Regions from separate parts of the Erwinia sp. 009765445 genome, predicted to be linked through region 1. Evidence: predicted binding sites of a transcription regulator. Region 1 holds the regulator's gene; each other region holds the start of a gene.
What was found. The regulator LexA, encoded in region 1, represses DNA repair genes until DNA is damaged. The targets are predictions, from matches to a motif close to TNCTGTATGTACATACAGNA.
Positions count from the first base shown of each region.

Region 2: the regulator LexA is predicted to act here: its motif matches at 3,715-3,734, upstream of umuD (translesion error-prone DNA polymerase V autoproteolytic subunit).
Region 3: the regulator LexA is predicted to act here: its motif matches at 2,723-2,742, upstream of dinB (DNA polymerase IV).
Region 4: the regulator LexA is predicted to act here: its motif matches at 3,628-3,647, upstream of sulA (SOS-induced cell division inhibitor SulA).

Region 1 is NZ_JBYUWC010000025.1:35,092-42,539, forward strand. It holds gene ubiA (4-hydroxybenzoate octaprenyltransferase) at 1-486, shown strand, start outside; gene plsB (glycerol-3-phosphate 1-O-acyltransferase PlsB) at 548-2,971, opposite strand; gene AC3Y5R_RS21845 (diacylglycerol kinase) at 3,100-3,468, shown strand; gene lexA (transcriptional repressor LexA) at 3,577-4,185, shown strand; gene dinF (MATE family efflux transporter DinF) at 4,198-5,520, shown strand; gene AC3Y5R_RS21860 (CsbD family protein) at 5,762-5,971, shown strand; gene zur (zinc uptake transcriptional repressor Zur) at 6,107-6,622, opposite strand; gene AC3Y5R_RS21870 (conjugal transfer protein TraF) at 7,098-7,448, shown strand, end outside.
Region 2 is NZ_JBYUWC010000001.1:273,082-280,529, reverse strand. It holds gene hemB (porphobilinogen synthase) at 1-59, shown strand, start outside; gene AC3Y5R_RS01265 (EthD family reductase) at 168-476, opposite strand; gene AC3Y5R_RS01260 (LysR family transcriptional regulator) at 529-1,440, opposite strand; gene AC3Y5R_RS01255 (ester cyclase) at 1,533-1,967, shown strand; gene umuC (translesion error-prone DNA polymerase V subunit UmuC) at 2,013-3,275, opposite strand; gene umuD (translesion error-prone DNA polymerase V autoproteolytic subunit) at 3,278-3,697, opposite strand; gene AC3Y5R_RS01240 (alpha/beta fold hydrolase) at 3,977-4,789, opposite strand; gene AC3Y5R_RS01235 (TetR/AcrR family transcriptional regulator) at 5,079-5,696, opposite strand; gene AC3Y5R_RS01230 (SDR family oxidoreductase) at 6,124-7,017, shown strand; gene AC3Y5R_RS01225 (thiamine pyrophosphate-requiring protein) at 7,250-7,448, opposite strand, start outside.
Region 3 is NZ_JBYUWC010000022.1:57,260-64,707, forward strand. It holds gene fadE (acyl-CoA dehydrogenase FadE) at 1-207, opposite strand, end outside; gene lpcA (D-sedoheptulose 7-phosphate isomerase) at 421-999, shown strand; gene AC3Y5R_RS20810 (class II glutamine amidotransferase) at 1,043-1,810, shown strand; gene dpaA (peptidoglycan meso-diaminopimelic acid protein amidase) at 1,781-2,518, opposite strand; gene dinB (DNA polymerase IV) at 2,758-3,813, shown strand; partial or broken gene AC3Y5R_RS20825 (IS3 family transposase) at 3,968-4,138, shown strand; gene AC3Y5R_RS20830 (SDR family oxidoreductase) at 4,504-5,349, shown strand; gene AC3Y5R_RS20835 (aldehyde dehydrogenase family protein) at 5,848-7,380, shown strand.
Region 4 is NZ_JBYUWC010000005.1:227,027-234,474, reverse strand. It holds gene helD (DNA helicase IV) at 1-123, opposite strand, end outside; gene AC3Y5R_RS07085 (YccF domain-containing protein) at 253-699, shown strand; gene yccS (YccS family putative transporter) at 705-2,837, shown strand; gene AC3Y5R_RS07075 (TfoX/Sxy family DNA transformation protein) at 2,827-3,462, opposite strand; gene sulA (SOS-induced cell division inhibitor SulA) at 3,667-4,176, shown strand; gene ompA (porin OmpA) at 4,524-5,594, shown strand; gene matP (macrodomain Ter protein MatP) at 5,692-6,147, opposite strand; gene AC3Y5R_RS07055 (AAA family ATPase) at 6,333-7,448, shown strand, end outside.

The DNA.
Region 1 (7,448 bases):
TTTATGAAGCGCTACACCCATCTGCCCCAGGTGGTGCTGGGCGCGGCCTTTGGCTGGGCGATCCCGATGGGCTGGGCCGCGGTGAGTGAAACCGTGCCGCTGGCTTGCTGGCTGCTGTTCCTTGCAAATATCTGCTGGACGGTGGCCTACGATACGCTGTATGCGATGGTGGATCGCGATGATGATCTGCGGATTGGAGTGAAGTCGACGGCGATCCTGTTCGGTCGCTTTGATAAGCTGATCGTTGGCCTGCTGCAGTTCGCCACGCTGGTGCTGATGGCGTTGATTGGCTGGATGATGCAGTTGGGCGGCGCGTTTTACTGGTCACTCCTGCTGGCCGCCACGCTGTTTGTGCATCAGCAGCGGCTGATTACCACCCGTGAGCGTGATGCGTGTTTCCAGGCCTTCCTGAACAATAACTATGTCGGCCTGGTCCTGTTTGTCGGTATTGCGCTCAGCTGCGCGCCACTGAACAGCTGGCTCTGATCGGCAGGCAGAAAAAAAGGCCGGTGAGCAATCACCGGCCTTTTCATTTCAGAACCCCGATTTACTCGTGCGCTACCGCACTTTCAATGGTCATCCTGACTTCCTGAGTAATCAAATCTGCCAGCATCTGGTAGACCTTGTGGGTCTGCTCAACCAGCGCATCGCCGGTATCGCTGATATAGCCTTCGTCGCGCAGCGTCAGCACCAGCGTGGAGAATACCGCCTTGTCGAAGAACTCCGGCGCATTGATACCGTGCAACACTGACAGACGCTGAGCCATCGTCCGGCTCTCTTTCTCCAGCGTACCGCGGTTAATCGACGGATTAGCACTGAGGATTGAGAAGGTGATCGCATAACGCTGCAGCGTCTCACGCACGCCAGCAGCCAGCAGTTGCAGAGTATGGAAACGGGCAGGGCTGAGGCGTAACTTCTGCTCATCAGCGGTCAGCAGACCCTGACGGGCCATTTCGCTGACCAGCGCGTCCAGCACGGTCGGCAGGTTCTCTTTATCCCAGCGCAGGAACAGCTCGGTTTTCAGCATTAGATAGATCACGCTGACCTGGCGCAGCAGCTCGGCACGTGTCAGTTCCCGATGCTGCATCAGGATTACCGCAATCACCGACGGCATCACCAGCATATGGTGAATGTTGTTACGGTAATAGGTCATCAACACCGCTTGTTCACGCGGCAGAACGATGATTTCTCCGATATTATCCTGCTCAATCTCGAACTTGTTCATGCCCAGCGCATGATCCAACAGCGCTTCTGGCGTCATATCCGGCACGGTGGAGTCCGGCGAATATGGCACGTTGCGCATCAGCTGCGTGTAACATTCCAGCTGTTCGGTCAACTGCTCACGGGTCAGTGAACGCTGACGTGAAGCCAGCAGGGCGGTTACGCACAGGTTCATGGCGTTAGCTGCACCGGCGTTGTTGATACGCACCATCACGCGCTGAGCAATATCGTTCACCGCAGGCGTCAGCCATGCCGGGCGCTGTGCCTCGATAGGGTCGATAGAGTCACGCCATTCCGGCACGTGCTTGTTCAGGTAGTTAACCAGCGGCAGCGGTTCACCAAAGTTAACGTAGCCCTGGCCCAGGTTACGCAGCTTGCGCAACCCGTTGACCATCTGCATAAAGCCTTCTTTCTCTTTAGTCGCACCGCGCAGCTCTTTGGCGTAAGTTCCCACCTCCATCACGTGCTCGTAACCGATATAGATCGGCACCAGCGTGATAGGACGGTTGCCGCCACGGAGCATAGCCTGGATGGTCATTGACAGCGTGCCGGTTTTCGGATCCAGCAAACGACCGGTACGGGAGCGGCCGCCTTCCACAAAGTATTCCACCGAATAGCCACGGGTAAACAACTCACCCAGGTATTCACGGAACACGGTGGAATAGAGCTTGTTGCCCTTAAAGGTACGACGGATAAAGAACGCGCCCAGACGGCGGAAAATCGGGCCTGCTGGCCAGAAGTTCAGGTTGATACCGGCGGCGATATGCGGCGGCACCAGCCCCTGGTGATAAAGCACGTAGGAGAGAAGCAGATAGTCCATGTGGCTGCGGTGGCAGGGCACGTAGACGATTTCATGGCCGTCCTGTGCCAGCTGACGCACGCGCTCGCCGCCATTCACATTAATCCCCTGATACAGCTTGCTCCACGTCCAGCCCATCACGCGGTCGGTCAGGCGGATCGCTTCATAGGAGAAGTCTGCGGCAATCTCTTCCATCAGCTCGACGGCGTTCTGCTGAGCTTTTTCATGGGAAATTTTCTTGCTGCGCGCCTCATCTTCTACCGCCTTGGCGATAGCTTTGGACTGCAGCAGCTTATTGAACAGATCCTGACGCACCGGCAGACGAGGGCCAATTGCGGCCAGACGCTGGCGGGCAAAGTGCATTCTGGCCACTCTTGCCAGCTTCTGGGCAATGGTTTTGTCCGTACCGTGTTCAGTAGCCATGCGGCGCAGCGAAACAATCGGCGAAAAACGCACGAAGCTGTCGCGGCCCAGCCACAGTACGGCGAAGAACTTCTGCACACCGTTCAGCACCCGCAGATGAGGCTGATCGTCGCCCTGCACTTCACGGCCTGGTGCGCGGCCAAACATCACCGATACCGGCACCATTTGCACATCAAGCAGCGGGTTACTGCGGTGCAGATCCAGATACTCGTGAAACAGCTTTACTGATTCCACGTTCGGCATGAAATAGGGGAACACGCGGGGGCCATCATGGATAAATACATGGCGTGGCAGTACGGTACCGTCAATTTCCAGCGGATCGAGAGGATCGGGGAGATCCTGTTTGCGACACTGTTCTCGCAGCGCCAGAAGATCGGCCTTTGAATCGTACGGCAGCACATACATAATAGGGCGCGATGTATCGAGCCCCAGCTCAGCGACCGGCTCGGCAGGAATCGCTTTACTTTTTACCAGGAGTTTAACCGGTAAATTCAATAAGTTATAATATAAATTACGCCAACCTGACATAGACAACATGAAGCCTCTTGTTAGCAAAGCGCGGCAAGCATACCAGAAAGCGCTTGCGAGATCTGTGGTGTTGCAAAATGTGCGCCACTCACACATTGACGTTAAAGATCACAAAGGGTTCCCTCATTATGGCAAATAACGTCACCGGATTGACCCGAATCATAAAAGCCGCAGGCTACTCATGGAAAGGCCTGCGTGCCGCCTGGCACAACGAAGCGGCCTTCCGCCAGGAAGCGATTGCGGTGATTGTCGCGATTGTGGTGGCCTGTTGGCTGGATGTGGATGCGATCACGCGCGTGCTGCTGATTGGCTCTGTGGTGCTGGTGATCATCATTGAGATCATCAACAGCGCGATTGAAGCGGTAGTCGATCGTATCGGCAGCGATTTTCATCCTTTATCTGGCCGGGCGAAGGATATGGGGTCCGCCGCCGTGCTGCTGGCTATTTTGCTGGCGCTATTTACCTGGATAACGCTCCTGTTTGCGCATCTGGGCTAAGGTTTGCTCAATCTGACGGGTTCAGTGTTTTTTCTCCATGTTTAGGTTTTCATCGCGTAAATACCTGTATATACTCACAGTCGACTGTATAAACAACCAGGGGGCGGGATGAAAGCATTAACGGCAAGGCAGCAACAGGTTTATGAGCTGATACGCGACCATATTAACCAGACCGGCATGCCGCCAACGCGGGCGGAAATCGCTACGCAGCTTGGCTTCCGTTCCCCCAATGCGGCTGAAGAACACCTTAAAGCACTGGCGCGTAAAGGGGTGATTGAGATCGTTTCCGGCGCATCACGCGGAATCCGTCTGATGATAGAAGAAGTGGAAGGCCTGCCGCTGATTGGCCGCGTCGCCGCCGGTGAGCCGCTGCTGGCCGAGCAGCATATCGAAGGCCACTATCAGGTTGACCCTGGCCTGTTCAAACCCAGTGCGGATTTCCTGCTGCGCGTCAGCGGTATGTCGATGAAAGATATCGGCATTATGGATGGTGACCTGCTGGCCGTGCATAAAACCCAGGACGTGCGTAATGGCCAGGTTGTGGTGGCACGTATTGATGATGAAGTGACCGTGAAGCGCCTGAAGAAGCAGGGCAATGTGGTGCAGCTGCTGCCAGAAAACAGCGAATTCCAGCCGATTGTGGTCGATCTTCGTCAGCAGACGCTGTCGATTGAAGGATTGGCTGTGGGTGTGATCCGCAACGGTAACTGGTTGTAATCCCTATTTATCGTGCGATTTCTGACCTCTTCAGATAAACACCTCTGGCGGCTCGCGCTGCCGATGATCCTGTCGAACGTCAGCGTTCCGCTGTTGGGGCTGGTCGATACCGCCGTCATTGGTCATCTCGACAGCCCCAGCTATCTTGGCGGCGTGGCGGTGGGGACCACCGCAACCAGCTTTCTGTTTATGCTGCTGCTGTTTCTGCGCATGAGTACCACCGGGCTGACCGCACAGGCCTTTGGCGCAGGCGACAAACCCGCGCTGGCAAGGGCCCTGATGCAGCCCCTGCTGATTGCGCTGCTGGCCGGGCTGGCCTTTATCCTGCTGAAATCCCCTCTGAACCATCTTGCGCTGTCGATAGTCGGTGGCGACCCTGCGGTGTTACATCAGGCCGCGTTGTTTATGAATATTCGCTGGCTGAGTGCCCCGGCCACGCTGGCAAATCTGGTGTTGCTGGGCTGGCTGCTTGGCGTGCAGTACGCCCGGGCCCCGGTGATCCTGCTGGTGGTCGGCAACCTGGTGAATATCGTGCTGGACCTGTGGCTGGTGATCGGTCTGAAGTGGGGCGTTGAAGGTGCCGCTGCGGCCACCGCCATTGCCGAATATGTCACGCTGATTATCGGGCTGTTGATGGTCTGGCGGGTGATGAAGCTGCGTGGCATTTCCCTGGCGATGCTGAAAACGGCGTGGCAGGGGAACATTGCCAGGCTGCTGCGTCTGAACCGCGATATTATGCTGCGCTCGCTGCTGCTGCAGTTGTGCTTTGTTTCGTTGACCATCTTTGGCGCACGCCTTGGCGCTGAGGTGGTGGCGGTGAATGCCGTTCTGATGATGTTCCTGACCTTTACTGCCTATGCGCTGGATGGCTTTGCCTACGCGGTGGAAGCCTGCTCGGGTGAAGCATACGGAGCGCGGGATGGCAGCAAGCTACTGTCGATTTGGCGCGCAGCGTGCCGACAAGCCGGGGTGGTTGCGCTGCTGTTTTCGCTGTTCTATGCCTTTTCCGGGCCCTGTATTATTGAGTTACTCACCTCACTGCCTGAACTGCGGCAGCAGGCGGACGCTTACCTGTTCTGGCAGATAGTTCTGCCTGTCTGCGGCGTGTGGTGTTATCTGCTGGATGGGATGTTCATTGGTGCCACTCGTGCCAGCGAGATGCGCAACGGCATGGTGATTGCAGCACTGGGCTACGGGCTGACGCTGTTTACCGTGCCATTGCTGGGCAATCATGGCTTGTGGCTGGCTGTGACGGTGTTCCTGCTGTTGCGTGGCGTGACCCTCTGGTTTATCTGGCGACGCCACTGGCAGAACAGCAGCTGGTTCGCTGATTGACATATTTAGTTACTTAAGTTTGCCGCTTCGTTAGTTCATGATCTCCCTGACTTTTCGCTATCTCTTATCTCTTTTCTGTTCCTTTTTCGGGCCAGAAATTCGCCATGACAGGCAAAACCTCCATTATATACTATTATTATCTGTGAGTTCAGCTGTTAAGTAGCGACTTATATTGCTGTTGTAGCTTTTGCTGAGACGATTCCACTAAAACTGTTAGCACCTAAGGTCGAGGAGTGACAAGATGAATAAAGACGAAGCCGGCGGTAACTGGAAGCAGTTAAAAGGTAAAGTGAAAGAAAAATGGGGCAAGCTGACTGATGACGATATGACCGTCGCTGAAGGCAAACGAGATCAGCTTGTTGGTAAAATTCAGGAGCGTTATGGCTATGCGAAAGACCAGGCTGAGAAAGAAGTCAGCGACTGGGAAAGCCAAAATAACCACCGCTTCTGACCTGTTCTCTGATATGAAGTAAGTGTTTCAGGACGATGCTCCTACTCTGGCACACGGAAAGTGCCACTTACCTTTCCAGTCCTTATTTCCCCCCGAAAATTCCTCTCCAGAGTCAATCAGTCACTCTATTTATGTTTAACGCCCGCGCTTTTTCGTGTTGACGGTATGGTCATGCTGGCACGCATCCTGATGTGTACAGGCTTCCACTTCCACACACTCGCGACACAATCCATGCGCTTCGATAACGCTATTGGTCAGGGCAAAGCCTGAAGACAGGGCCAGCGATTTTAAGATTTTTTCAACGCCATCAGCATGCTTTTCCGCCACGGCACCACAGCGATCGCAGATTAACATCGCCGACGTGTGCGAAGGCTCTTCGAAATGGTGGCAGACCACATAGCTGTTGGTTGACTCGACACGATGCACAAAACCCTGTTCGAGCAGGAAATCCAGCGCACGGTAAATAGTTGGCGGTTTTGCCTGTGGCTCAGTGGCCCGCAGCAGGTCAAGCAGGTCATAGGCGCTGATGGCACCATGGTGCTGGCTCATCAGACGCAGCACTTCCAGACGCTGCGGCGTAAGCCGGACATTGCGCTGCTGACAGAGCGCCTCAGCCTGCGACAGGATTTTTTCAGCACTGCTTACGTTCATAACTTTCCCCGGGGCCAGATCAGATTGTTATGTTATCACGCCCGCTGCAAAACGCCGAATCCCGCCCCATCGCGCCTTTTGACCAGATTAATCAGGCTTAACCGGCTGAATGCGCTCTGAAAATAACTGGTATTTGCATTAAGCGTTAATTGTGAAGTGATATTAAACTTTTTCACTCTGTTAGTTGTGCCATAAAATTTCAATAAAACTCTATTAATGTTAGTTGCAGCCTGAAATGTTACTGACTACCTTGATAAGGGGGTTTAAGACAGTTCTGTACAGAAAAAACCGAGATAACAGGCTTATACATTAGTCTGATAACAGATAAACAAATTAGCAATGAGCAGAAAAGCCCCTGCATTGTCCCTTAATTCACAGCAATGAATTGCCGTCTGTATGTTCATTATGCAGTCAGATGCAGTGTGCACGCTTTTGATAAGCGCTTTCTCCTCTTTCTGGATGGGTTTAAGGTAAAATGGCATATAAATTCAGCAAGTTAAGCAGGTTTTCCCTGCCTGTTTTGTTCCCCGCCTTATTTCTTGCTCCGCTCAGCGCGCTGGCTGCAGGCAATTATTATGATGCACGCAACGACGCAATGGGTGGGACAGGGGTTGCCTCTTCAACCTACGGCACTGCGGTGCTGGCTAACCCGGCGCTGATGACCAAAGCGAAACCCGATGACGATGTCAGCATTATTTTGCCAGCGGTGGGCGTGCAGATGACGGATAAAAACAAGCTGATCGACAAGGTCGATGACCTGACCGACAGCGTGGATCGTTATCAGGACATTGCCAACAGTTCATCGTTTAGCTTTGCTGATTATCCA
Region 2 (7,448 bases), on a different contig from region 1:
GTGCGGATCTGATCTTCAGCTACTTTGCGCTGGACCTCGCTGAGAAGAAACTGCTGTAATCAGACGGGGTGAATAGATTCGCTCGCCTGCAGGCGAGGGAGACACGGTTTGCCGGGGCGGAATTTATTCCGCCCTTTTACTGTCCGGCACTCCTCGCGCTATGGAACTTATTCCACCACTTCTGAAATCCACTTCACCGACTTGAGGTTGGTAAAATTCGCCACGTCACCCACGATCTCATCAACGTGGCCTTCCATGCCTTTTTTCAGATCGTCAACGGAACGGCAAACCAGGTGGCAGGCGGCAATATAGGGTGCCTGAGTGCCTTCCGGTGTGGCAATGATTTTGTCGATGGAATACGACAGCAGGAAATCACCCATTCTCTCTTTGATCAACGGCAGATGCACATCGCGATAATAGTCGTGGTCAAATTCACCGTTTTCAGTGTTCGGGTACAGCACGCTGTATTTAATCAAAACTTCACCTCTGTGGTTACATCCGGCGCGCCTTCCGCACCGGCAGCTACCATTATAGCGAGGATGCCAGAGAGTCAATTAACGCTCTGAGCCACTGCTGAGCGGCTGAGTTGTCATTGCGCCGGTGCCAGATCAGATCGAAGGGGATCACCGGCAGCTCCAGTGGCGGTGTGTAAAGCCGCAATTTATCTCTGGCGGGACAGTTCATCGCCACACGCTCCATTACCGTGGCGGCCATATCCGTGGTGGCGACCACTTCCGGTGCCACGAACATCTGCGGCAGCACCAGCGCGCGGGTTCGTTGCAATCCCTGCCGCGCCAGAGCCTGATCCACCACGCCGTAACCATCTCCTTCCGGTGACACCAGGATATGCTTCAGCGTCAGAAAGCTGTTGATGTCCATTTCCCTTTTCGCCGCCGGGTGATCGTGACGCAGCAGGGTAACAAACCGATCCTGTAACAGCGGGCGAGACAGTATCCGGCTGTTCTGAGCACTGGGCGGGACGCCAATTGCAGTATCAATTTTTCCGGCATCCAGCAGATCGATCACGCTGTCGCGGTTTGCCACTGCCAGTACCTGTAGCGTAACGCCCGGAGCCTGCTGCTCCAGCGCTTTGCTCAGCGACGGCAGCAGCACATAAGCCGCATAGTCAGACAGCCCCAGGCGGAAGGTCTGGCTCACCGTGTCGGGCGCAAAGGCGGGGCGGGTAATCAGCGCTGACTCCAGCTGCTGCAATGCACTGGCCACCGGTCCGGCAAGTTCATTCGCCCGGGCAGTGGGATGTAACCCTTCAGCGCCACGCTGGAACAGGGGATCGCCAAACAACGTGCGCAAGCGTGCCAGAGCCGCACTCATTGCAGGCTGACTGACGCCCACCCGACTGGCAGCACGTGTGACATTTCGCTCGTTGAACAGCGCGTTGAAAGCCACCAGCAGATTCAGGTCGATACCGTGAAAATTCATAAATTGTATAATCGTCTATACCGGTTATTTGTTGGATTGATAATAAGCGGCGGCTTACTATCAGGCAATCACTTACCCAATGGAGTTGAATAATGAGCCATTCTGATACCGACCGCCTGCTGGCCGAGCGTATTGCCGTGGAAACGGTGTACCGCGCTTTTAATGATAAAAATCCCGATCTGCTGGACAAGGCCGTCAGCGCCGACTGGCAGGATATCCCGCTGGCACCGGGGCAGGGACCGGGTGCAGCCGGGTTCAAGCCGATCCTCCTGGGTTTTATTGAGGCGCTGCCGGATGTGAATATTGAAATCCACGAGATGATCCAGCTACCGGGCCGTATTGCCGTGCGTGCGGAAATCACCGGCACGCATCTGGGCAACTTTATGGGCATTGCCGCCACCGGGAAAAAGGTCAGCTTCGCCATTCATGAGTTCCATCATCTGGATAAAGGGCGGATTACCACCACCTGGCATCTGGAAGACTGGTTCGGGCTGTTCCGCCAGCTGGAGCAGTTCCCGGCAGGCTGAACCCGGAAATAAGGCCGGGTAATTGTTGCTGCTGAAGCCTCAGGATCACTTCACCACCGGGAAATCGGCAAAGCGCGTGGTCCAGGCCGGAGACAGCATCTCACGCTTCATCGCCCAGGATTTCTGGATGCCCTGGCCGGCAAACCAGACGGTGCCCCGGCCGGAGCTGTTCAGCCGATCAACGACCTGCATCAGCGCGGCACTGTCTGGCCGCGGCTGGTGCTCACCAAACAGCGCTAACTGCGCCACGCCCTGGCTGAAGAAATCACTCAGCATCACCCCGGCTTTCATATAGCGATGGCCGTCAATCCAGATGCGATCCAGCGCTTCGGTCGCCACGCGGATAATATCCCGTGTATCGTTGGAAGGGGTCAGCAGCTGGCCCGAGGACTGGTTGCCATAGAAGATCTCATCCTGGGCATGCGGGCTGGTACGGACAAACACGCTGATAAAGCGGCAGAATTGCTTCTCCTCCCGCAGTTTCTCGGCGGCGCGTTCGGCGTAGGCACAGATTGCCTGATGCATATCGCCATATTCCGTGATGCGGCTGCCAAAGGAGCGGCTGCAGATAATCTGCTGTTTGGTCGGGGAAAACTCTTCCAGCGCCAGGCAGGGTTCTCCGCGCAGCTCACGGGATGTTCTTTCCAGCACCACATTGAAGTGCTTGCGAACCACCCAGCTGGAGCATTCGGCCAGATGCAGGGCGGTTTCAATTCCCATCAGGTTCAGTTTCTTACTGATACGCCGCCCGACGCCCCAAACCTCGCTGACCGGCACCAGCGCCAGCAGTTTGCGCTGGCGATCGACACTGGACAGATCGACCACGCCGCCCGTTTTTTTCCAGGTTTTTGCCGCATGGTTGGCCAGCTTGGCCAGCGTTTTGGTGGGCGCGATGCCAACCCCGACGGTCAGACCGGTTTCTTTGAGCAACCGCTGGCGGATTTCGCGGCCAAATACTTCGAGATTGACGCACTTGCCGACGCCCGTCAGGTCGAGAAAGGCTTCATCAATCGAGTAGATCTCCGCTTTGGGAGCCATCTCTTCAAGGATAGTCATCACCCGCAGGCTCATGTCGGCATACAGCGCGTAGTTGGAGCTGAACACCTGCACCTTGTGGCGGCGGAGTTCATCCTTCAGTTGGAAGTACGGGCCTGCCATTTTGATGCCAAGCAGTTTGGCCTCGACAGATCGCGAGATGATACAGCCATCATTATTGGAAACCACCACCACCGGTTTACCCTGCAGATCGGGGCGAAACACCGTTTCGCAGGAGGTGTAAAAGCTGTTGACGTCCACCAGGGCAAACATACTTATTTATTTGATTTAAGGGTAAAAGTGACCACGCCAAAAATCTCCAGGGCTTCGTCACTGTGAAACAAGATGGGGGAGTAGCTGCTGTTACGTGGTCTCAGCTGCAGCGACGGACGGGTGCATAACTCCTTTACCGTAAACTCTCCATCGATGGCGGCAATCACAATATCGCCATGTTCCGCCGTCAGCGAGCGGTCAACCACCAGCAGATCGCCGTCACCAATTCCTGCCTCAATCATCGAATCGCCGCTGACCTTCACAAAGTAGGTGGCGCTCGGATGTCTGATCATCAATTTGTTCAGATCCAGCCGCTCTTCGACATAGTCCTGCGCCGGGCTGGGAAAGCCGCACGGTACACGTTCGATAAACAACGGCAGCGGCAGAAGTTTATTCAGGGTGGAAGGGGAAATGAACTGCATAATCGTTTCTCTTGAATAACTGTGTTTATATACAGTATCGTCAGTCAGCGGTGACGATCAAGAGTCTTGCCGGAATATTCCGGAAAGCGTTTGAAGTGGTGAGGAATTTAGACTGCGGGTTTCTTAAAAAATCATCCTGACCGCTGCCTGAAATCCTGCATTTTATTCGGAGCAGGCCGTAATTAATCAGGAAGTTTGGCCTGCTAATGAAACGACCGGGAATTTTGCCTGGTAAGCGTTGCGGTGGGCGCGCCAGCATGCTCCGGCGCGCAATAGCGATCAGATAAAGAAGCCGCTGAGTTCGCGGGCGATGACCTGCGGCTGCTCTTCAGGCAGGAAGTGTCCGCAATGCGGCACCAGCACACCCGCGACATCTTCAGCGAAAGGGCGCAGCGGTGTGGCCATATCGGCGATCGAACCCTGTTCAGCACTGATGGCGAGGATCGGCATGGCCAGTTTTCCTTTCTTCACCAGTTCCCGGTTTTGCGAGGCGGAAAGGGCTGCCGCACGGTAATAAGCCAGTCCTGCACGCAAGCCGCCGTTCAGCATCAGGATCCGCAGATACTCAGCCATATCTTCTGCGGAGAAGACATCCGGACAGGCGGTTTTTCTCTTCAGGAACCAGTCGAGATAGACAAGCTCTTTGCCAGCAATCAGCGCCTCCGGCAGATCCGGAATGGCATGGAAGGCAAAGTGCCAGGTTTTCCAGGCTTTATCTGGCGTGACGGGAAGGGCATCCGGTAGCGTGACGCCCGGAATACCGGCATCCAGCAGCACCAGCTTTCTGACTTCACTGCCATAGAGTGAGGCATAGGGCCAGGCAACCCAGGCCCCGACGTCATGGGCGGCCAGAAAATAGCGGCTGACGCTGAGCTGTGCCAGCAGGCCATGCACTTTCGCTGCCAGCGACTTCGTATCATAGCCGCTTTCAGGGCGATCGGAATCCCCCTGGCCCGGTAGGTCGGGCGCGATAATACGATAAGTGGGTGCCAGCTGCTGCATCACGCTGCGCCAGGCGTACCAGCTCTGCGGAAAGCCTGCCAGCAGTACCACGGTTTCGCCGTCCGGGTTTCCGCCCGTCACGTAATGCATTCTGATGCCGTCAACAGTGGCGTAACGGTGTTCGAAACCGGTCAGCGTCCGGTCCTGATGTGTGGCAGGCCCGGCTTCAGCCCGACGGGGAGAGAGGGGGGCAATAGCTTCTTTTTTTGATGACATGACAGGATCTCAGTAGTGGATTTCAGTTATTGATGACTCAATATTATTTAGGAAATTATTATTTCCTAAATTGGCGGTTTTTTATCACTGCCAGCACTATTTCTGTGTGCTGGCTGAATTTTCACGGCTTCAGAATGGTTTTTTCCGCTGGCCTGGTTTGCTCTCAGTCCAGCAGTTTCAGGGCCAGACGGAGGGTCTCTTCCCGGTCAGTGACGTTCTGAATTTTACCCACTACCCGCAGGCCAAAAGTGAGACACAGCAGTACCCCTGCCGCCGCTTCAACGTTCAGGTTGACAGATACTGAGCCATCTTCCTGTCCACGGGTCAGCAGTGAGATCAGGAACTTTTTATTGCGCATCACCGCGCGCTGAACCAGATCGGCCAGCTCAGCATCCAGCACCTGCAGTTCCGTTGCGCTGCCCGTCACCAGACAGCCGCGCCTGCCTTCCAGATCCTGAGCCGACTCCAGATAAAACCGCAGCAGTTCTGCCAGCTTTTCGCGTCCTGTGGCGTATTTTTCCAGGCGTTGTTGCAGGTCGGCGTTTCTCACTGAGGTATAGCGCTCAAAGACCTGCAGAAACAGCGTGCGTTTATCCTTGAACGCCTTATAGATACTGCCCGCCGTCAGATTCATGGCCCCACTGAGATCGGCGACGGAGGCGGCATGAAATCCCTTTTGGCGGAAAACCAGCATGGCATTGTCCAGCGCCAGCTCAGTATCAAACTCTCGTGGCCTGCCGCGTTCTTTGTTTGCGCTGCGGGGAAGGGAAGATGTGCTCATGGTTTCTCAATGAATAAGGAAATTACCGTTTCCAAAATGCCACGACAGCATGAAAAAGGGAAGAGAATATTGGCGCGTTTCAGGGGGCCGGCCTGAGTAGTAAGGGGGGCGCAGGAGAGACAGGATCTGAACGGGCAGGCTGCAAAGACCAGTGAATCAGGGTTAAGGACGACTTTGGTCCAGCTTTCATCATTTTGCCTCTTTCTGTGAGTCATCAGGGAGGAGCGGGAAGAAGGGAAAAAAATATCCTTTACCTCACCAGTCATGACATCCAGAAATATAAGGATAGCCAGGACTTACCCTCTGCTAATAAATTTCGGCAGAGAGCAGTTGACCATTAGCAGGGAACTGGCTGCGTCACTGATATGACAAACTTCACAAATGTGCCAGGCTTAAAGCACTGTGAATAATCATAAGGAAAAACAAGATGTCAGTTGAAAATAAAAAAAGTCTTCTTTCTGTCGATTATCCCGCTCCTCCGTTTGCCGAACAGCCGCAGCCTGTTCCAGGTCTCGCCAGTAAAATGATCCCGATTCCCGATCATGGTGAAAAATCGTATCGCGGTTCCGGCCGCTTGCAGGGGCGGAAGGCGTTGATCACCGGGGGCGACTCCGGTATTGGCCGTGCGGTGGCGATTGCCTATGCCCGTGAGGGGGCAGATGTTGCGATCGGTTACCTGCCTGAAGAAGAGGCCGATGCCGCAGAAGTGATCGCACTGATTGAGGCGGAAGGGTGCAAAGCCATTGCCCTTCCCGGCGATATCCGCGACGAAGCCTTTTGCCAGCAACTGGTAAAAGAGGCTGCCACTAAACTTGGCGGACTGGATATTCTGGTCAATAACGCTGGTCGTCAGCAATTTAATGAATCCATCCGCACTTTAAGTACGGAAGATTTCGATGCGACTTTTAAAACCAATGTTTATGCAATGTTCTGGATAACCAAAGCCGCTGTGGATTATCTGCCGCGTGGCGCAGCCATTATTAATACCAGCTCAGTTCAGGCTTACGATCCGAGTGATATTCTGCTGGACTATGCCCAGACCAAAGCCAGCATCGTCGCGTTTACCAAATCACTGGCGAAGCAGTTGGGTAAAGAGGGAATTCGGGTTAATGCCGTTGCCCCAGGCCCCTACTGGACGCCACTACAGTCCAGCGGCGGTCAGCCACAGGAAAAAGTGAAGCAGTTTGGTGCCTCAGCGCCGCTTGGTCGTCCGGGACAGCCCGCTGAAATTGCTCCGCTGTATGTGACCATGGCCTCGACGGAAAGCAGCTATACCTCTGGCCAGGTCTGGTGCTCTGATGGTGGTACAGGAACGCTCTGACAGCCGTTGCCAAAAACGAGACCGGTAGAGCATTATCTTCCGCTGAAGGGATAGGGTGGCTCGAAACCTGTGTAACCGGGGCAACGTCGAAATTTTTGATTTGTGCCTCGCAGGCTATCTTCGCCCATCGGCCAAAAAAAAGCCCCCATGCGGAGGCTGAATAATTCGTTGCAGTGGAAAATCACTAAATGGTTAGTCAGCTATCTTTCTGAAAAGTTCAACGAATTCCCGTTCAGTTTTTCTTGTGGAACATCTGGCTGGCGGTATCGCTGATTGCCTGGAGGGCTCCCCGGTCGCCTTTCGCCATGGAACTCATAAAGGCTTTAGCCTGGCTGAAGGTTATATGGGGTGGCAGGGGAGCCACTTCCGGATCGGTTTTCACTTCCAGTACCACCGGACGGTCTGCCTGTAACGCCCGTCGCCAGGCATCG
Region 3 (7,448 bases), on a different contig from region 1:
TGAAAACAATGCCCGGCGCAGCGGCAGCAAATTAAAGGGCAGCAGGATAATCGCCAGCGGGATCAGCAGCCAGGGAGTCCAGACGTGCGCCATGGCCCATGCAGCCGTCCATACCAGCATAATCAGGCTGCTCAGCAGCAGATTTACGCGGTGATAAAACAGTGCGCCAATCAGCACAATTGTCGCAGTGCAACTGAGAACCATCATAGACAACGCTCCGTAAGTAGTAAGAGGTCTGACCTGTTAGGTACAGGTTTAGATGAGATGCATTTTGTTAGCAATGTGTTTACATGATAATTACAACCTGAGTCACAATCTGGTCGCATCAAAAGTCAAAGTCTCCGCCAGGTGGGAAGGGCGCTTTTCGCCTAACCTGCAACTTGATAAACTGATTCAGACCTCACCTAAAAGGACTCCCCTATGTATCAGGACATCATTCGCGCCGAACTCAACGAAGCAGCGGACACGCTCAATAAATTCCTCAGCGACGAAGCCAACATCCATGCCATCCAGCGCGCAGCCGTACTGCTGGCTGATTCCTTTAAAGCCGGTGGCAAGGTGCTCTCCTGCGGCAATGGCGGATCGCATTGTGATGCGATGCATTTTGCCGAAGAGTTGACCGGTCGCTACCGTGACAATCGTCCGGGTTATCCGGGAATTGCTATTTCCGACGTCAGCCACCTCTCCTGCGTGAGCAACGACTTCGGCTATGACTATGTGTTCTCCCGCTACCTTGAAGCCGTAGGTAAACCGGGCGACGTGCTGCTGGGTATCTCCACCTCTGGCAACTCGGCTAACGTGATCAAAGCCATCGAAGCTGCCCGCGCTCAGGGTATTAAAGTGATTACGCTGACCGGGAAAGATGGCGGAAAAATGGATGGCATGGCCGATGTGGAAATTCGCGTGCCGCACTTTGGCTATGCCGACCGTATTCAGGAAATTCACATCAAAGTGATCCACATCCTGATCCTGCTGATCGAAAAAGAGATGGTTAAATAATTCTTCCGGCCATGTGCGCATGGCCATTAAGCGAGGGTTTTTTATGTGTGAACTGCTCGGGATGAGCGCGAATGTCCCTACGGACATCTGTTTCAGCTTTACCGGGCTGGTGCAGCGGGGCGGAGGAACCGGCCCGCACAAAGATGGCTGGGGTATTACCTTTTACGAAGGGAAAGGCTGTCGCACATTTAAAGATCCGCAGCCCAGCTTCAACTCACCTGTTGCCCGGCTGGTGCAGGAGTACCCGATCAAATCCTGCTCGGTCGTGGCGCATATCCGCCAGGCAAACCGTGGCGAAGTGTCGCTGGAAAATACTCACCCGTTCACCCGGGAAGTCTGGGGACGTAACTGGACCTACGCGCACAACGGGCAGTTGAAGGGCTATCGTAGTCTGGAAACCGGGCAGTTTCGTCCGGTTGGCGAGACGGACAGCGAGCAGGCGTTCTGCTGGCTGCTGCATAAACTGACCACGCGCTATCCGCGCACGCCGGGTAACTGGCCTGCGGTGTTTCGGTATATTGCGGAACTGGCGGCGGAGCTGCGTGAGAAGGGCGTGTTTAATATGGTGTTGTCTGACGGGCGCTATCTGATGGCGTTCTGTTCGACCAATCTGTTCTGGATCACCCGTCGTGCGCCATTTGGTAAAGCCACGCTGTTGGATCAGGACGTTGAGATTGATTTTCAGAAGCAGACCACGCCAGACGACGTGGTCACCGTGATTGCCACCCAACCTTTGACCGGCAATGAAACCTGGCACAAGATTGAGCCAGGTGACTGGGCGCTATTTTACCTCGGAGAGCGCGAGCGCTGATCCGCTGGCAGGCGTGCTGTTCAGGACCGGACTGCCCAGCACGTAGCGACCGTCGCTGACGCTGATGGCTGGTGGCCGCTTGTTCTGGACAAACTCAGCATAGCCGGGTTGCAACTGCTGCCAGAAGCTGTAATACACTGAGTAACGGTGGCGCTGCAGGTTGCTGTCAGTCATGCGGAACGGATAAATGCTCACTTCCACTCGCGGCTGACCATTGCGCAGTGCGGCTTCCACATAGTGATAAATATCGTCAATGCCGGCATCGGTCATGGCGTAGCATCCAACAGACACGCAGTTGCCGTGGATCATCAGATATTTACCTTCATAACCCTGCTGGCGATCGTATTCGTTGGGGAACCCGACGTTGATGGCGCGATAGAAGCGGCTGTCCGGCTTCAGCTGGGAAAGGCCCACGCTGTAAAACCCTTCCGGACTTTTAAAATCACCCTGGCGGCGTTTAGGGCCAAGGCCACCAGAAAAATTACAGATGCGGTAACTGTCGAGTAAGCGATACTCGGTGCCGATTTTGCCATATAGCTCCAGCGTGCGTTCTTCTTTGAAGATCTGAATATACACGGGAGTGCCGAGTAACTGCTTTTTTAACTCTTTGCTTACCGGTGCCAGTGGAGTGACCTGTGCGACAGGTGCGCTGGCGAAAACGACGGCTGGCAGAAAAAACATCGCAAACAGCAGTGCGATTTTGCCCATTCTGGTTCCCTTGATAGTAGGGGTGGATGCTACGTCCGGGGACGCTGTAACTTGCAATCTCGGAAAATTCCGCTATCGCAGCGTCACATTAGCATTGTCTGTTTTTTTATCAAGAGAGCGCTTACGAAAAAACGCATAAAATATTGTGCCAGCCCGCTACCGCTGCGCTTTGCAGAGAAATTGCAGGTTGAAATCAACCTCTTTGCCTGTATACTTATCCAGTATTCCTGGAGGGGCATATGCGTAAGATCATTCACGTTGATATGGACTGCTTTTTTGCCGCAGTGGAAATGCGCGACAATCCCACTCTTCGTGATATTCCTATTGCGATTGGCGGCAGCCATCTGAAACGCGGAGTGATCAGTACCGCTAACTATCCGGCCAGGAAATTTGGTGTGCACAGCGCCATGTCCACGGCGATGGCGCTGAAGTTGTGCCCGCACCTGAAAGTGATCCCCGGCCGCTTTGAGGCTTATAAAGAAGCCAGCAGCCATATTCGCGAAATCTTCTCCCGCTATACCTCCCTGATTGAGCCGCTGTCGCTGGACGAAGCCTATCTGGACGTCACTGACAGCCAGCACTGCCACGGCTCTGCCACCCTGATCGCGCGTGAAATCCGCCAGACCATTGCCCGCGAACTGAACCTCACCGCGTCAGCGGGAATTGCGCCGATTAAATTCCTCGCCAAAATTGCTTCCGATATGAATAAGCCTGATGGCCAGTTCGTGATTACGCCCGGGGAGATGCATGGCTTTCTGCTGACTTTGCCGCTGGCGAAGATCCCCGGCGTGGGCAAGGTGACGGCAAAAAAACTGCAGGAGCTGGGGCTGCTGACCTGCGCCGACGTGCAGAAAACCGATCTGGCGGCGCTGCTTAAACGCTTTGGCAAGTTTGGCCGGGTGCTGTGGGAACGTTGCAACGGCATTGATGAGCGTGAAGTGGTGACCGAGCGGCTGAGAAAGTCGCTGGGGGTGGAGCGCACGCTGTCAGAGGATATTCACAGCTGGGAAGCCTGCCTGGAGATTATCGATCTCCTCTATGAAGAACTTGAGCGCCGGTTAACGAAAATCAAACCGGACCTGCAGATCGCCCGCCAGGGAGTGAAGCTGAAGTTTGCTGATTTTCAGCAGACTACGCAGGAGCATGTCTGGCCGGTATTAAATAAGGATGATTTTATTGCGGTGGCGAAGAAGACCTGGGATGAGCGCCGCGGCGGGCGCGGAGTTAGGCTGCTGGGTCTGCATGTGATGTTGCTGGATCCTCAAATGGAGCGGCAGCTGTTGCTGGGGCTTTAATGCGGGTTGAACAAATGTACAAATCGGGCACATGAGTAACATAGAAGCCCCTAAATAGCGATCTGGAACAATAGATTACCAGACCCGGAACAAAAACTATGCTCACAAACTGCATCTCCATGTGATGTCGCCACTGCCATGCGAATAAAGCCGTAAAAAATGTCTAAAACGGGATAAGCCTGAACCGCTAACGGTACCCGAAAGCAGTAATGAATGTTGGTCGATGTACTTCATGCACGATCAGTTATCGGATGGTCGTTTAGAGTGTGTATTGAATGTGAACGATGACTTTAATGATGAAGCGTTGGCCATTTACGTCGATTTTCTCTGTCTCTGATCGTTAGCCGCTAATTCCAGACCGCATTCTGAGTGAATTGCAGGACGACGCCACACGGAGGCAATGGTTTTATGATTACGAGCATCCGAGGGAGCAGTCTGAAGGCATGATTTTTGTCTCGGGTCTTATGGATTATTTTCAGCATTAGTCGTTCAGTGTGAGATAAAATATGGATGCTATAATCTGTATCACCCAGTCCGGTTGGCTGTTTGGGATATCCTGTGACGACTGAAATCGTACAATTCGGACTGAGTTCCGCCAAAGTGGTCTACTATTACCTATAGCAATTCAGCCGACTATGCGTATATACAGGTAAATAATGCGCACTGTCTATAAATAATTAAGGAGTAGACATGAGTAAGAAAATTCTAATTACGGGTGCCGGTAGCGGCTTTGGGAAAGAGGTCTCTTTTCGATTGGCTGAGCAGGGTTTTACTGTTATTGCTGGTGTTGAGACTGAATCACAAGTATCGACGCTTAAGGGAGAGGCAGCACAGCGTAATAGTAAGATGATGATAAAAAAACTGGATATTTCCGATGCCGATGACAGGCAGGCTGCCACAGCGTGGGATATTGATATTCTCCTCAATAACGCTGGTATTGCTGAGGGCGGTGCTGTCGTCGATATACCTGAAAGAAATTTACGTAAGCAATTTGAAGTGAATGTGTTTGGAACCATTCTGCTCACTCAATTGATGGCAAAGGAATTTATTGATAAACGCGCAGGGAAAATCATTTTTATGTCCTCAGTGGCTGGCCTGACTACCGACCCTTTTACTGGAGCTTATTCAGCATCCAAGCATGCGATCGAGGCGTTTGCAGAAGCATTGAATAAAGAACTCAAAGAATTTAATGTCAAAGTCGCCACGATAAATCCAGGGCCTATCCTTACAGGTTTTAACGACCGCATGTTTGAAAGCTGGCAACGTTGGAACAAAAAAGAAAGTAACTTTTTTGATTATTATAAAATTTCGTTTCCACATGAGCAATATAATCCGGAACATGTTTATGCATTGACCGTTAAAATTTTGACTGAGGAGATCCGCCATTATCGTAATATCGTCCCTGAAGAGTTGGAAGAGGGGACAAAACAACAAATGGATGACGTCTGGTCCCGACAACAGCATACAAACAGAGAGCGAGATGAGTTAGTTGAAATGGCTTACAAGATCTCACCAGAAACATCAAATGGGATGTAGTTCAGTGTTGAAGTGGTATGGGATATGCTGCCATGCGCAAAAGTCCTGAATAAAGGGCCACTGTGCTAAAAACTACTTCTCGCAGTATTGAAGGTGATCGCTCAGACGGTCACCGAACTCAATAATAAAAAGCGAAGATATCAAAAACAGTCAAATACACTATTTAAATTACAGTCTCTACCGCGCCAGGTACTTGGCATTAAATGTTTTTCTCTGCCCTTTTTCGGTAAAATTCGTGTGAGTTTTTCACTAAAAGTGCATGCCTGTTCTCAAAAAAAGTTAATTTTATAAAAACATCTAATCCTCTAAACTCATAGTCGTGATGTGGGATGCTGGCTGCTTTAACCACAATAGCAATGTCTCATTATTCAGGTCCGGAGATCCCGATGAGGACATTCGCCAAGCCAGTGAACCTTTCGATACGTTATGGATGAATCTTCAGAAGCCCGATTTCGTGCGTCATGGCGCATTTATTGAGGACCCTGATGGCGTCTTTTGATGTTTGCACTGCAAGCCGCTCAACCAATGATGACCATTGCTTTTGTTACCTTAGTTTTAGGAATTATTATGACAACTGAATTTGAAGCTTTACTACCAACAAACCCCGCTCACTTCATCAATAATGAATGGCATGCCTGTGACGCCTCAGATGAAGTGTTCAACCCGGCGACAGGGCAAGTGATCGCTCTGGTGGCCTCAGGGACGCCATCAGATGTCGATCTGGCGGTAAAGGCTGCTTCAGCGTCGCAGAAGTCCTGGGCAAAAACGCCTCAGCCTGAACGCGCCACATATCTCTCTGCTTTTGCCGATCAGATAGAAAAACATAAGCAGATGCTGGCCATACTGCTGACCACGGAGCAGGGAAAACCCCTTACCGAGGCTCAAGGTGAAGTGGCTACAGCGGTGAACATGCTGCGTTATTATGCCAGCTTTGGCTGGAAGCGTACCGGACACGTGCTGGCCTCAGGATATGAAAATCATCAGGCAATTACACGCGAAGTACCACTGGGTGTGGTCGCAGCCATTATTCCATGGAACTATCCTCTCGCTCTGTTTACGCGTAAGGCCGCACCCGCGCTGGTTGCAGGGAATACGCTGGTGCTTAAACCTAGCGAGATAACACCACTTTGCTCCCTGGCTCTGGCCTCATTGAGCAAAGCGGCGGGAATGCCAGCGGGTGTCATCAATGTAGTCTGTGGTAATGGCGTTAACGTGGGTGATGCAATGGTCAGGCATCCCGATACTCGTTTGGTCACCATGACCGGCTCTACCGGTGCCGGAAAGCAGATTTTCAAAAGTGCAGCCGAAAAAGTGATGCCCGTGTCTCTGGAATTGGGCGGAAAGGCACCTTTTATTATCATGGCGGATGCCGATATTGATAAAGCAGCTCAGGATGCGTTAGATGCTCGTATGAGTAACTGCGGCCAGGTCTGTATCTGTAATGAGCGCACCTATGTCCAACGTGAAGTGTATGAGTCTTTTATGGCGGCACTGAAAAAAGCGGCTGAAAAAATAGTTGTTGGCGACCCAATGCACATGGGCACGACCATCGGTCCTAAAGTGTCGCAAGCTGAGAAAAACCATGTTGAAGAGCTATTGGAAGCGACCCGGAAAGAAGGGGGAACTGTTTTCTGGCAGGGCAGAATTCCGAGCGACCAACAATTTAAAAAGGGTTACTGGGTCGCACCAGCAATCGTGACCCATTTGCCTGAAAATGCACAGATCCTGAAAGAAGAAGTCTTCGGTCCTGTATTACCGGTAGCCATTTTCGATACGGTTGATGAGGTTATCGAAAAAGCAAATGATTGTGAGTATGGTTTAAGTTCGTATCTCTATACGCGCGATCTCTCTTCGGCAATGAAAATCTCGGACAGCCTGGAGTGTGGAGAAGTTTATATCAACCGTTTCGGCCCTGAAGAGCTTAACGGTTTTCACGCAGGATGGAAGCTGTCAGGGATTGGTGGTGATGATGGTGAATATGGTTACCAGCTCTATGTGAAAACGAAAACGATATATCTCAACTATGAATAATTGTCCTGCAGCGGCATCTCTGGATGCCGTTTTTTCATCGATCTGCTTAACGTCTCAGAATAACAAGT
Region 4 (7,448 bases), on a different contig from region 1:
ATTAAATGGAATAAGGTATTCATGCTTTTCCCCACTGACCTCGACGCCAGCGGACAGCAACCTCACCCGGTTATAGGGATGTTGCGCCAGATGCCTGCCCAGCGACGTTGCTTTCAGTTCCATTACCTTCCCCAGGTGCGATGATCATCAGGCAGTAGTTTAACTGGCGAGACTGTACCGCTCCAGCCTTAAAACGCGGTACAATCAACGAATTGACCTGTTCGTACAGCTGACCGCGAGGGAAACTATCCGATGCGTACTGTTTTAAACGTTCTGAATTTCGTTTTGGGTGGTTTTCTCACCACTTTTTCCTGGCTGGTGGCAACACTGGTCAGCATCATTTTTATCTTCACTTTGCCATTAACCCGCTCCTGCTGGGAGATCACTAAGCTTTCGCTGCTGCCTTACGGCAATGAAGCCATCCACGTCGATGAGCTTTATCCGGGCAAAAAAAATGCGCTGATGAATTCAGGCGGCACGCTGCTGAATATTTTATGGCTGATCTTTTTCGGCTGGTGGTTGTGCATCATGCACATCATGACCGGGATTGCCCAGTGCATCACCATCATTGGTATCCCCACCGGGATTGCGAATTTCAAAATTGCGGCGATTGCTCTGTGGCCGGTAGGTCGTCGCGTGGTCAGCGTTGAGGTGGCAAAAGCCGCTCGCGAAGCCAATGCCCGCGGCCGGTTTAGCTGAACCTGATGCGCCTGACGCTGACGCCCGGCCTGCGCCGCTACGCTTATAACAGCGCCCTGCTGTATAACCTGCGCATTTTAATTGCGCTGGCGGGCACTGCCGGTGTGCCCTGGTGGCTGGGGCAGATTACCTGGACCATCCCGTTAACGCTGGGCTTGGTGGCAGCCGCGCTGGCGGATCTGGATGACCGTTTAAGCGGCAGACTGCGCAACTTGCTGATCACTCTGGTCTGCTTCTGCGTGGCCTCGGTTTCAATCGAGCTTATTTATCCTTACCCGTGGCTGTTCACCGTCGGGCTGGCTGTGTCAACCTGGGGTTTTATTCTGCTTGGCGCGCTGGGGCAACGTTATGCCACCATTGCCTTCGGTGCACTACTGATTGCCATTTATACCCTGCTGGGCATCGGCCTGTTCCCACAATGGTATCTGCAGCCTTCACTGCTGCTGGTGGGTGCAGTCTGGTATAACCTTCTGACGCTGACCGGGCACGTTATTTTTCCGATCCGCCCGCTGCAGGAAAACATCGCCCGTTGTTTTGAGAAACTGGCCGTTTATCTGGAATCCAAGGCAGGTCTGTTCGATCCTGATACAGAAGAGCAGGATAATGCTGCGCTGATTGAGGTAGCGATGGCTAACAGCCAGCTGGTCGCCACGCTAAATCAGGCAAAAAATTCTATTCAGTCCCGTCTGCGCGGCGACCGTGGGCAGCGCGGCACTCGCCGGACCCTTCATTATTACTTTGTGGCGCAGGATATTCACGAGCGGGCCAGTTCCTCTCATGCCCAGTATCATGCCCTGCGCCGGGAATACCGCTACAGCGATATTCTGTTTCGCTTTCAGCGTTTACTCTCGCTACAGGCCAAAGCCTGTCAGCAACTGGCAAACTGCATTCTGCTGCGGGAGCCCTGGCAGCATGATGCCCGCTTCGAACGGGCCTTCGTGCATCTTCATGCCGCGCTGGATCGTCTGAATGCCGCCCAGCCGGGCAGCAGTGACTTAAAGGCAATGAATTATTTGCTGAATAACCTGAAGGCTATTGATGCCCAGCTCGCCACCATCGAATCGGAACAAAGCCTGGAAGAGAGCAGCAACGATCAAACATTATCCAGTGAAGGGTTGACCGGCTGGGCCGATATTCGGCTGCGGATCAGCCGTCACCTCTCCCCTGAGTCCGCCCTGTTTCGTCACGCAGTACGTATGTCTCTGCTGCTGTGTGCCGGATATACCTTTATACAGCTGACCGGGCTGGAGCATGGCTACTGGATTTTGCTGACCAGCCTGTTCGTCTGTCAGCCTAACTATAATGCCACCAAAAGACGGCTGGCGCTGCGTATAGCCGGTACGCTGGCCGGCATCGTGATTGGCCTGCCGCTGCTGTGGCTGGTCCCCTCCGTTGAGGGCCAGCTGGTGATGATTGTGCTCAGCGGCGTTCTGTTTTTCGCTTTTCGTCAGTCCCGCTATGCCAATGCCACGCTGTTTATCACGCTGCTGGTCCTGTGCTGCTTTAACCTGCTGGGTGAAGGCTTTGAAGTGGCGCTCCCGAGGATTATCGATACGCTGATAGGTTGTGGCATTGCCTGGCTGGCCGTCGCCTTTATCTGGCCAGACTGGCGCTTCCGCCGCCTGTCACTCGTGGCGGAGCGCACGCTGAATGCCAACTGCCGCTATCTGGATGCCATTCTTGTCCAGTATCACCAGGGGAAAGATAACCGGCTGGACTATCGCGTTGCCCGGCGTGACGCGCATAACGGTGATGCAGAACTGGCTTCGGTGGTTTCAAACCTCTCTGCCGAAAAACATGTCAGCGCCGCGCTTAGGGAAGATGCCTTTCGCCTGCTCTCCCTGAACCACTCTTTTCTGAGCTACATTTCAGCGCTGGGTGCTCACCGCGAGAGGATTACCAGCCCGGCGATGCTGCAACTGATGGACGATGCCGTTTGCTACGTTGATGACATCCTGCATATTGAACTGGTTGATGAGGCGAAGGCACAACGACTGCTCAACAACCTCTCTGAGCGTATTGAAGCGATTGAAGCCGACCCGGACACAAAAGAACCGCTTGTGCTGCAGCAGGTCGGCTTGCTGGTCGCGCTGCTGCCAGAAATAGCGCAGCTGAAACATCAGGTCTCTACAGAGTAGCCCTCAGCTTTTCAACGTAATTCTTTAACTGCAGAGTTTCGCTGTACCAGTGGCGAAGCTCCGCTTTTAAAGCCTGCGGCAGCGCTTCATGGTGCTGCCCAAGTATCGCCCCCTCCAGCGCAAACAAAACGTTGATGCCGAGGTTTTTATTCCTGGCATGCAACTTCAGCCAGCTACGTTTGGCTCCCTGTTCTTTCAGCATCCTCACCGAACTGATCCCCACATGCCGCAACAGGACTTCAAGCCGCATCGTCAGATTAGGCAAATCTTTCAACCGGCGGTTCTCATAGCGGTTTACCCGCTGCTGCCGCGCGCCCGACAGACAAAGTTGCGAAAGCGCCACCAGTTGTTGGGTTTCCTGCCACAAAGATTCATCAACGCGAAAATAATTGAGTTCAACCGGGATCCCTCCTCTGTTAAAAGTAAAAGCTTTCATTTTCCTTTCGGTCAGATAGGGTCTGACTTCCTCACAGGCCCGTAAATATAATTCCCCTTCTGCAACCAATGCGAAGACCACGCGATCCACCGAAAGGCTGTACCCACCAAACTGGCTACGGCAATCGATTTCACCCAGTTGTGCCAGCTTGTCTCTGGTGCTGGCGATCCTGTTCTTTGAGTCATCCATAAAAATTTCCTTAACCTGATAATGTCCCTGAAGCACCCTGTCAGCACAGGGAAAATAGGCAATCGCCGTAACAGGTTCAATGAATAAATGGTGTTGCGGCCCCTTACATTGTGAATTTGCGAGACGTTACCAAAAAATAAGGTTGATCTTTACTCACCAGGCTTATACTGTATATCCATACAGTGACCTGCGAGCGACGCCATTATGCAAACTCATTTTCTTAAATCTCAATCTGTTAACGCCAGTTTTCGTCCGGCCTCATCCTGTGCTGCCCCACAGAAAACCCACGCGGCTGGACTTATTAGTGAGCTGATCTACAGTGAGAATCAACCCGGCATGACCCAGATGCTGCTGCTGCCTCTTTTACAGCAGTTGGGCACTCAGTCGCGCTGGCAGCTGTGGCTGACTCCGCAGCAGAAATTGAGCCGCAGCTGGCTGCTGCAATCTGGTTTACCGCTGGATAAAGTTATGCAGGTGCAATCTTCCGGGGCGATAACCACCGTTGAAGCCATGATCAAAGCTTTGCAGACAGGAAATTACAGTGTGGTGTTAGGTTGGTTACCAGGAGAAGTCACCGAAAAAGATCGCCGCCGGCTCCAGGAAGCAGCTTCCTGTGGACAGGCGTTAGGACTGATAATGCGTCCCGATCCGGTCAATATCACTTCAGCCAGACCCTTCAGCGGCCTAAAAATTCAGTCTAGTTTGTATCATTAAGTAAAAATAGGAATAATCTCACAAGGATTTTCCTGGCAAGCCGCGATAACCATCTGATTATGCTATGACGCGGTGGGACAATGGTTTAGAAGCGTTTTCACCACACTGTTTCTACACATAACCTGTCCGCAAATGTGTAAAATTGTGTACGAATGCCTGTTTTTTTGCTGACGTGCGTCACATCATACTTGTAAGTTTGCTAGTACGTTGTAGACTTTACGTCGCCAGGGTGCTCAATAACCTCCCTTTTTTGGATGAGCCATAATCGAGCGTCATAACCCGGCGAAGGATTAATCAAAGAGCTAATGAAAGCTCATTGCCTATTTGGATGATAACGAGGCGCAAAAATGAAAAAGACAGCTATCGCAATTGCAGTGGCACTGGCTGGCTTCGCTACCGTAGCGCAGGCCGCCCCTAAAGATAACACCTGGTATACCGGTGCAAAACTGGGCTGGTCTCAGTACCATGACACTGGTTACTACGGTAACGGTTATGAGAACAACAACGGTCCAACTCATGAAAGCCAGCTGGGTGCCGGTGCCTTCGGTGGCTACCAGGCTAACCAGTACCTGGGCTTTGAACTGGGTTATGACTGGCTGGGTCGCATGCCTAACAAAGGCACCGTGACTAACGGCGCATTTAAAGCACAGGGCGTTCAGTTGGCTGCTAAACTGAGCTACCCAATCATGGACGATCTGGACGTGTACACTCGTCTGGGCGGCATGGTATGGCGTGCAGACTCAACGCAGACTAACCCAACTACTGGCCGCATCAGCGACCACGACACCGGTGTTTCTCCACTGGCTGCAGTTGGTGTTGAATATGCGCTGACCAAAAACTGGGCTACCCGTCTGGATTACCAGTGGGTTAACAACATCGGTGATGCAAACACCGTTGGTACCCGTCCGGATAACGGCATGTTGAGCGTGGGCGTTTCTTATCGCTTCGGTCAGGACGAAGCTGCTGCTCCAGCACCAGCTCCAGCTCCAGCGCCAGCTCCAGTTGTTGAAACCAAGCGTTTCACTCTGAAATCTGACGTGCTGTTCACCTTCAACAAGGCAACCCTGAAGCCAGAAGGTCAGCAAGCTCTGGATCAGCTGTACACCCAGCTGAGCTCCCTGGATCCTAAAGACGGCAACGTAGTTGTTCTGGGCTTCACTGACCGTATCGGTTCAGAGCAGTACAACCAGAAGCTGTCTGAAAAACGTGCTCAGTCTGTAGTTGACTACCTCGTTTCTAAAGGCATCCCTTCCAGCAAAATCTCTGCACGTGGTATGGGTGAATCTAACCCAGTTACCGGCAACACCTGTGACAGCGTGAAAGGCCGTAAAGCCCTGATCGATTGCCTGGCACCGGATCGTCGTGTAGAAATTCAGGTTAAAGGTATCAAAGACGTTGTAACTCAGCCTCAGGGTTAAGTTTCGCTTTGATAAAAAAACCCCGCTCCGGCGGGGTTTTTCTTTGGCTGATACAGCCCGATAAACTCTTTTTTGTCTTACGTTTCTGCCCTTCCCGTCAGTCCGGCTTGCCTAAAATGGCCTTAAGATCCTGCTTCAGCGAGGACATCTGGCTGGCATATTGTTCTTTGCGCTCAGCATCTTCAATCAACTGTACGATCGTTTCTGATAAAGTGCTGTTGCGGCGCTGCGCCAGACCAGCCAGGCGTTGCCATACCAGATACTCAAGGTCGATCGACTTTTTGCGCGTGTGCTGATGTTCAGCATTAAAATGGCGTTTACGTCGGGCCCGAATGGTCTGCTTCATCCGGTTTTCCAGCGCCGGATTGATATGACGCGATATCCACTGCAGCACGTCTACCGGACGATTCTCCATCGACAGCAGTTCATCCACGGCAACCTGCGCCGCGCTGAATTCAAGATAGCGCGTGATCGCTTCACCTTCCCGGTGTTTTTTAACCAGGTACTTCCATTTCCACCCGCTTTCAAGATTTTCCAGTTGCTGATATTTCATCGGAATCTCATGCTTTTCATATAACCCGTTTAGAATAACAGCTTTTTTTAGCCCTGCCGCATAGAAAACGGGGTTGTTATCGCAATCCCGACCTCTGACCGGGGTGAAGTGCATGTCTACGGTGCTTAACAGGCTGAAATCTTGTATAATGCCGCTTTTACTCATTTCAGAAAAATACGATAACTTTGACCAACAACCGACTAGAATGGCGCGCCCTACAGCCCGATACCGACAGCGTTCAGTCCCTTTTCTCTCAGGTACCTGAAGACGATTCCAGTTGCTTTGCCGCGGTACAATCACGCCTGTTTAACGGGCTGAATCTGCTGCAGCAAACGCCGGCTAAATTGCCACTGATGCTGATTAAATCGGCTGAAAACGCTGAATATCTCGCTTTACTTCAGGACCAGCTCGCCAGCATCACTGCTAAGGATGAAGCAGAACTGCATGGCGGTCACTACCTGATCGAAGGTTTGTCGATAAGCTGGCGTCCCGCTGAGTCTGGGCAGGATAATTTCGCCAGCGTTGGCGGCATTCATTGTGCGGACTGGATTGAGACAGAGCAGCTGTTCGGCTGTGTGCGCTGGTATAACAATACCCTGACGCTGCAACCCGGATTGGTACATCAGGCTAATGGCGGTACGCTGATCCTCTCCCTGCGCACCCTGCTGGCGCAGCCGTTGCTGTGGCTGCGAATGAAGAAAATCCTCACCACTCAGCAGTTTGACTGGTACTCCCCGGATGAAACACGACCTTTGCCTGTGGCGATCCCTGCCATGACACTCCAGTTCCGTTTGATCCTGACCGGCGAGCGCGACGCTCTGGCCGACTTCCAGGAAATGGAGCCGGAGCTTTCAGCACTGGCGCTCTACTCAGAGTTCGAAGAAAACATTCAGATTGTCGACGCAGAAGAGTTCAGCCTGTGGGTGAAATGGGTTCGCACTCTGGCTACCAGTGAAGGTATTGAAGCGATTGCCGACGATCTCTGGCCGGTGCTGATCCGTGAAGCGGTTCGCTATACCGGCGATCAGGATACGCTGCCGCTCTGCCCTGCATGGATTACACGCCAGCTGCAGGATGCAGTGATGTACAGCCCGTATGAAAACATCAGCGGTGAACATCTGCAAAGTGCGCTGGAAACCCGCGAATGGCGGGAAGGTTTCCTGGCTGACCGAGTACGCGATGAAATCCTGCTCGACCAGATCCTGATTGAAACCGAAGGAGAAATGATCGGGCAGATCAATGCGCTGTCAGTTATCGAATTCCCTGGCCATCCGCGTGCCTTTGGCGAACCTTCCCGTATT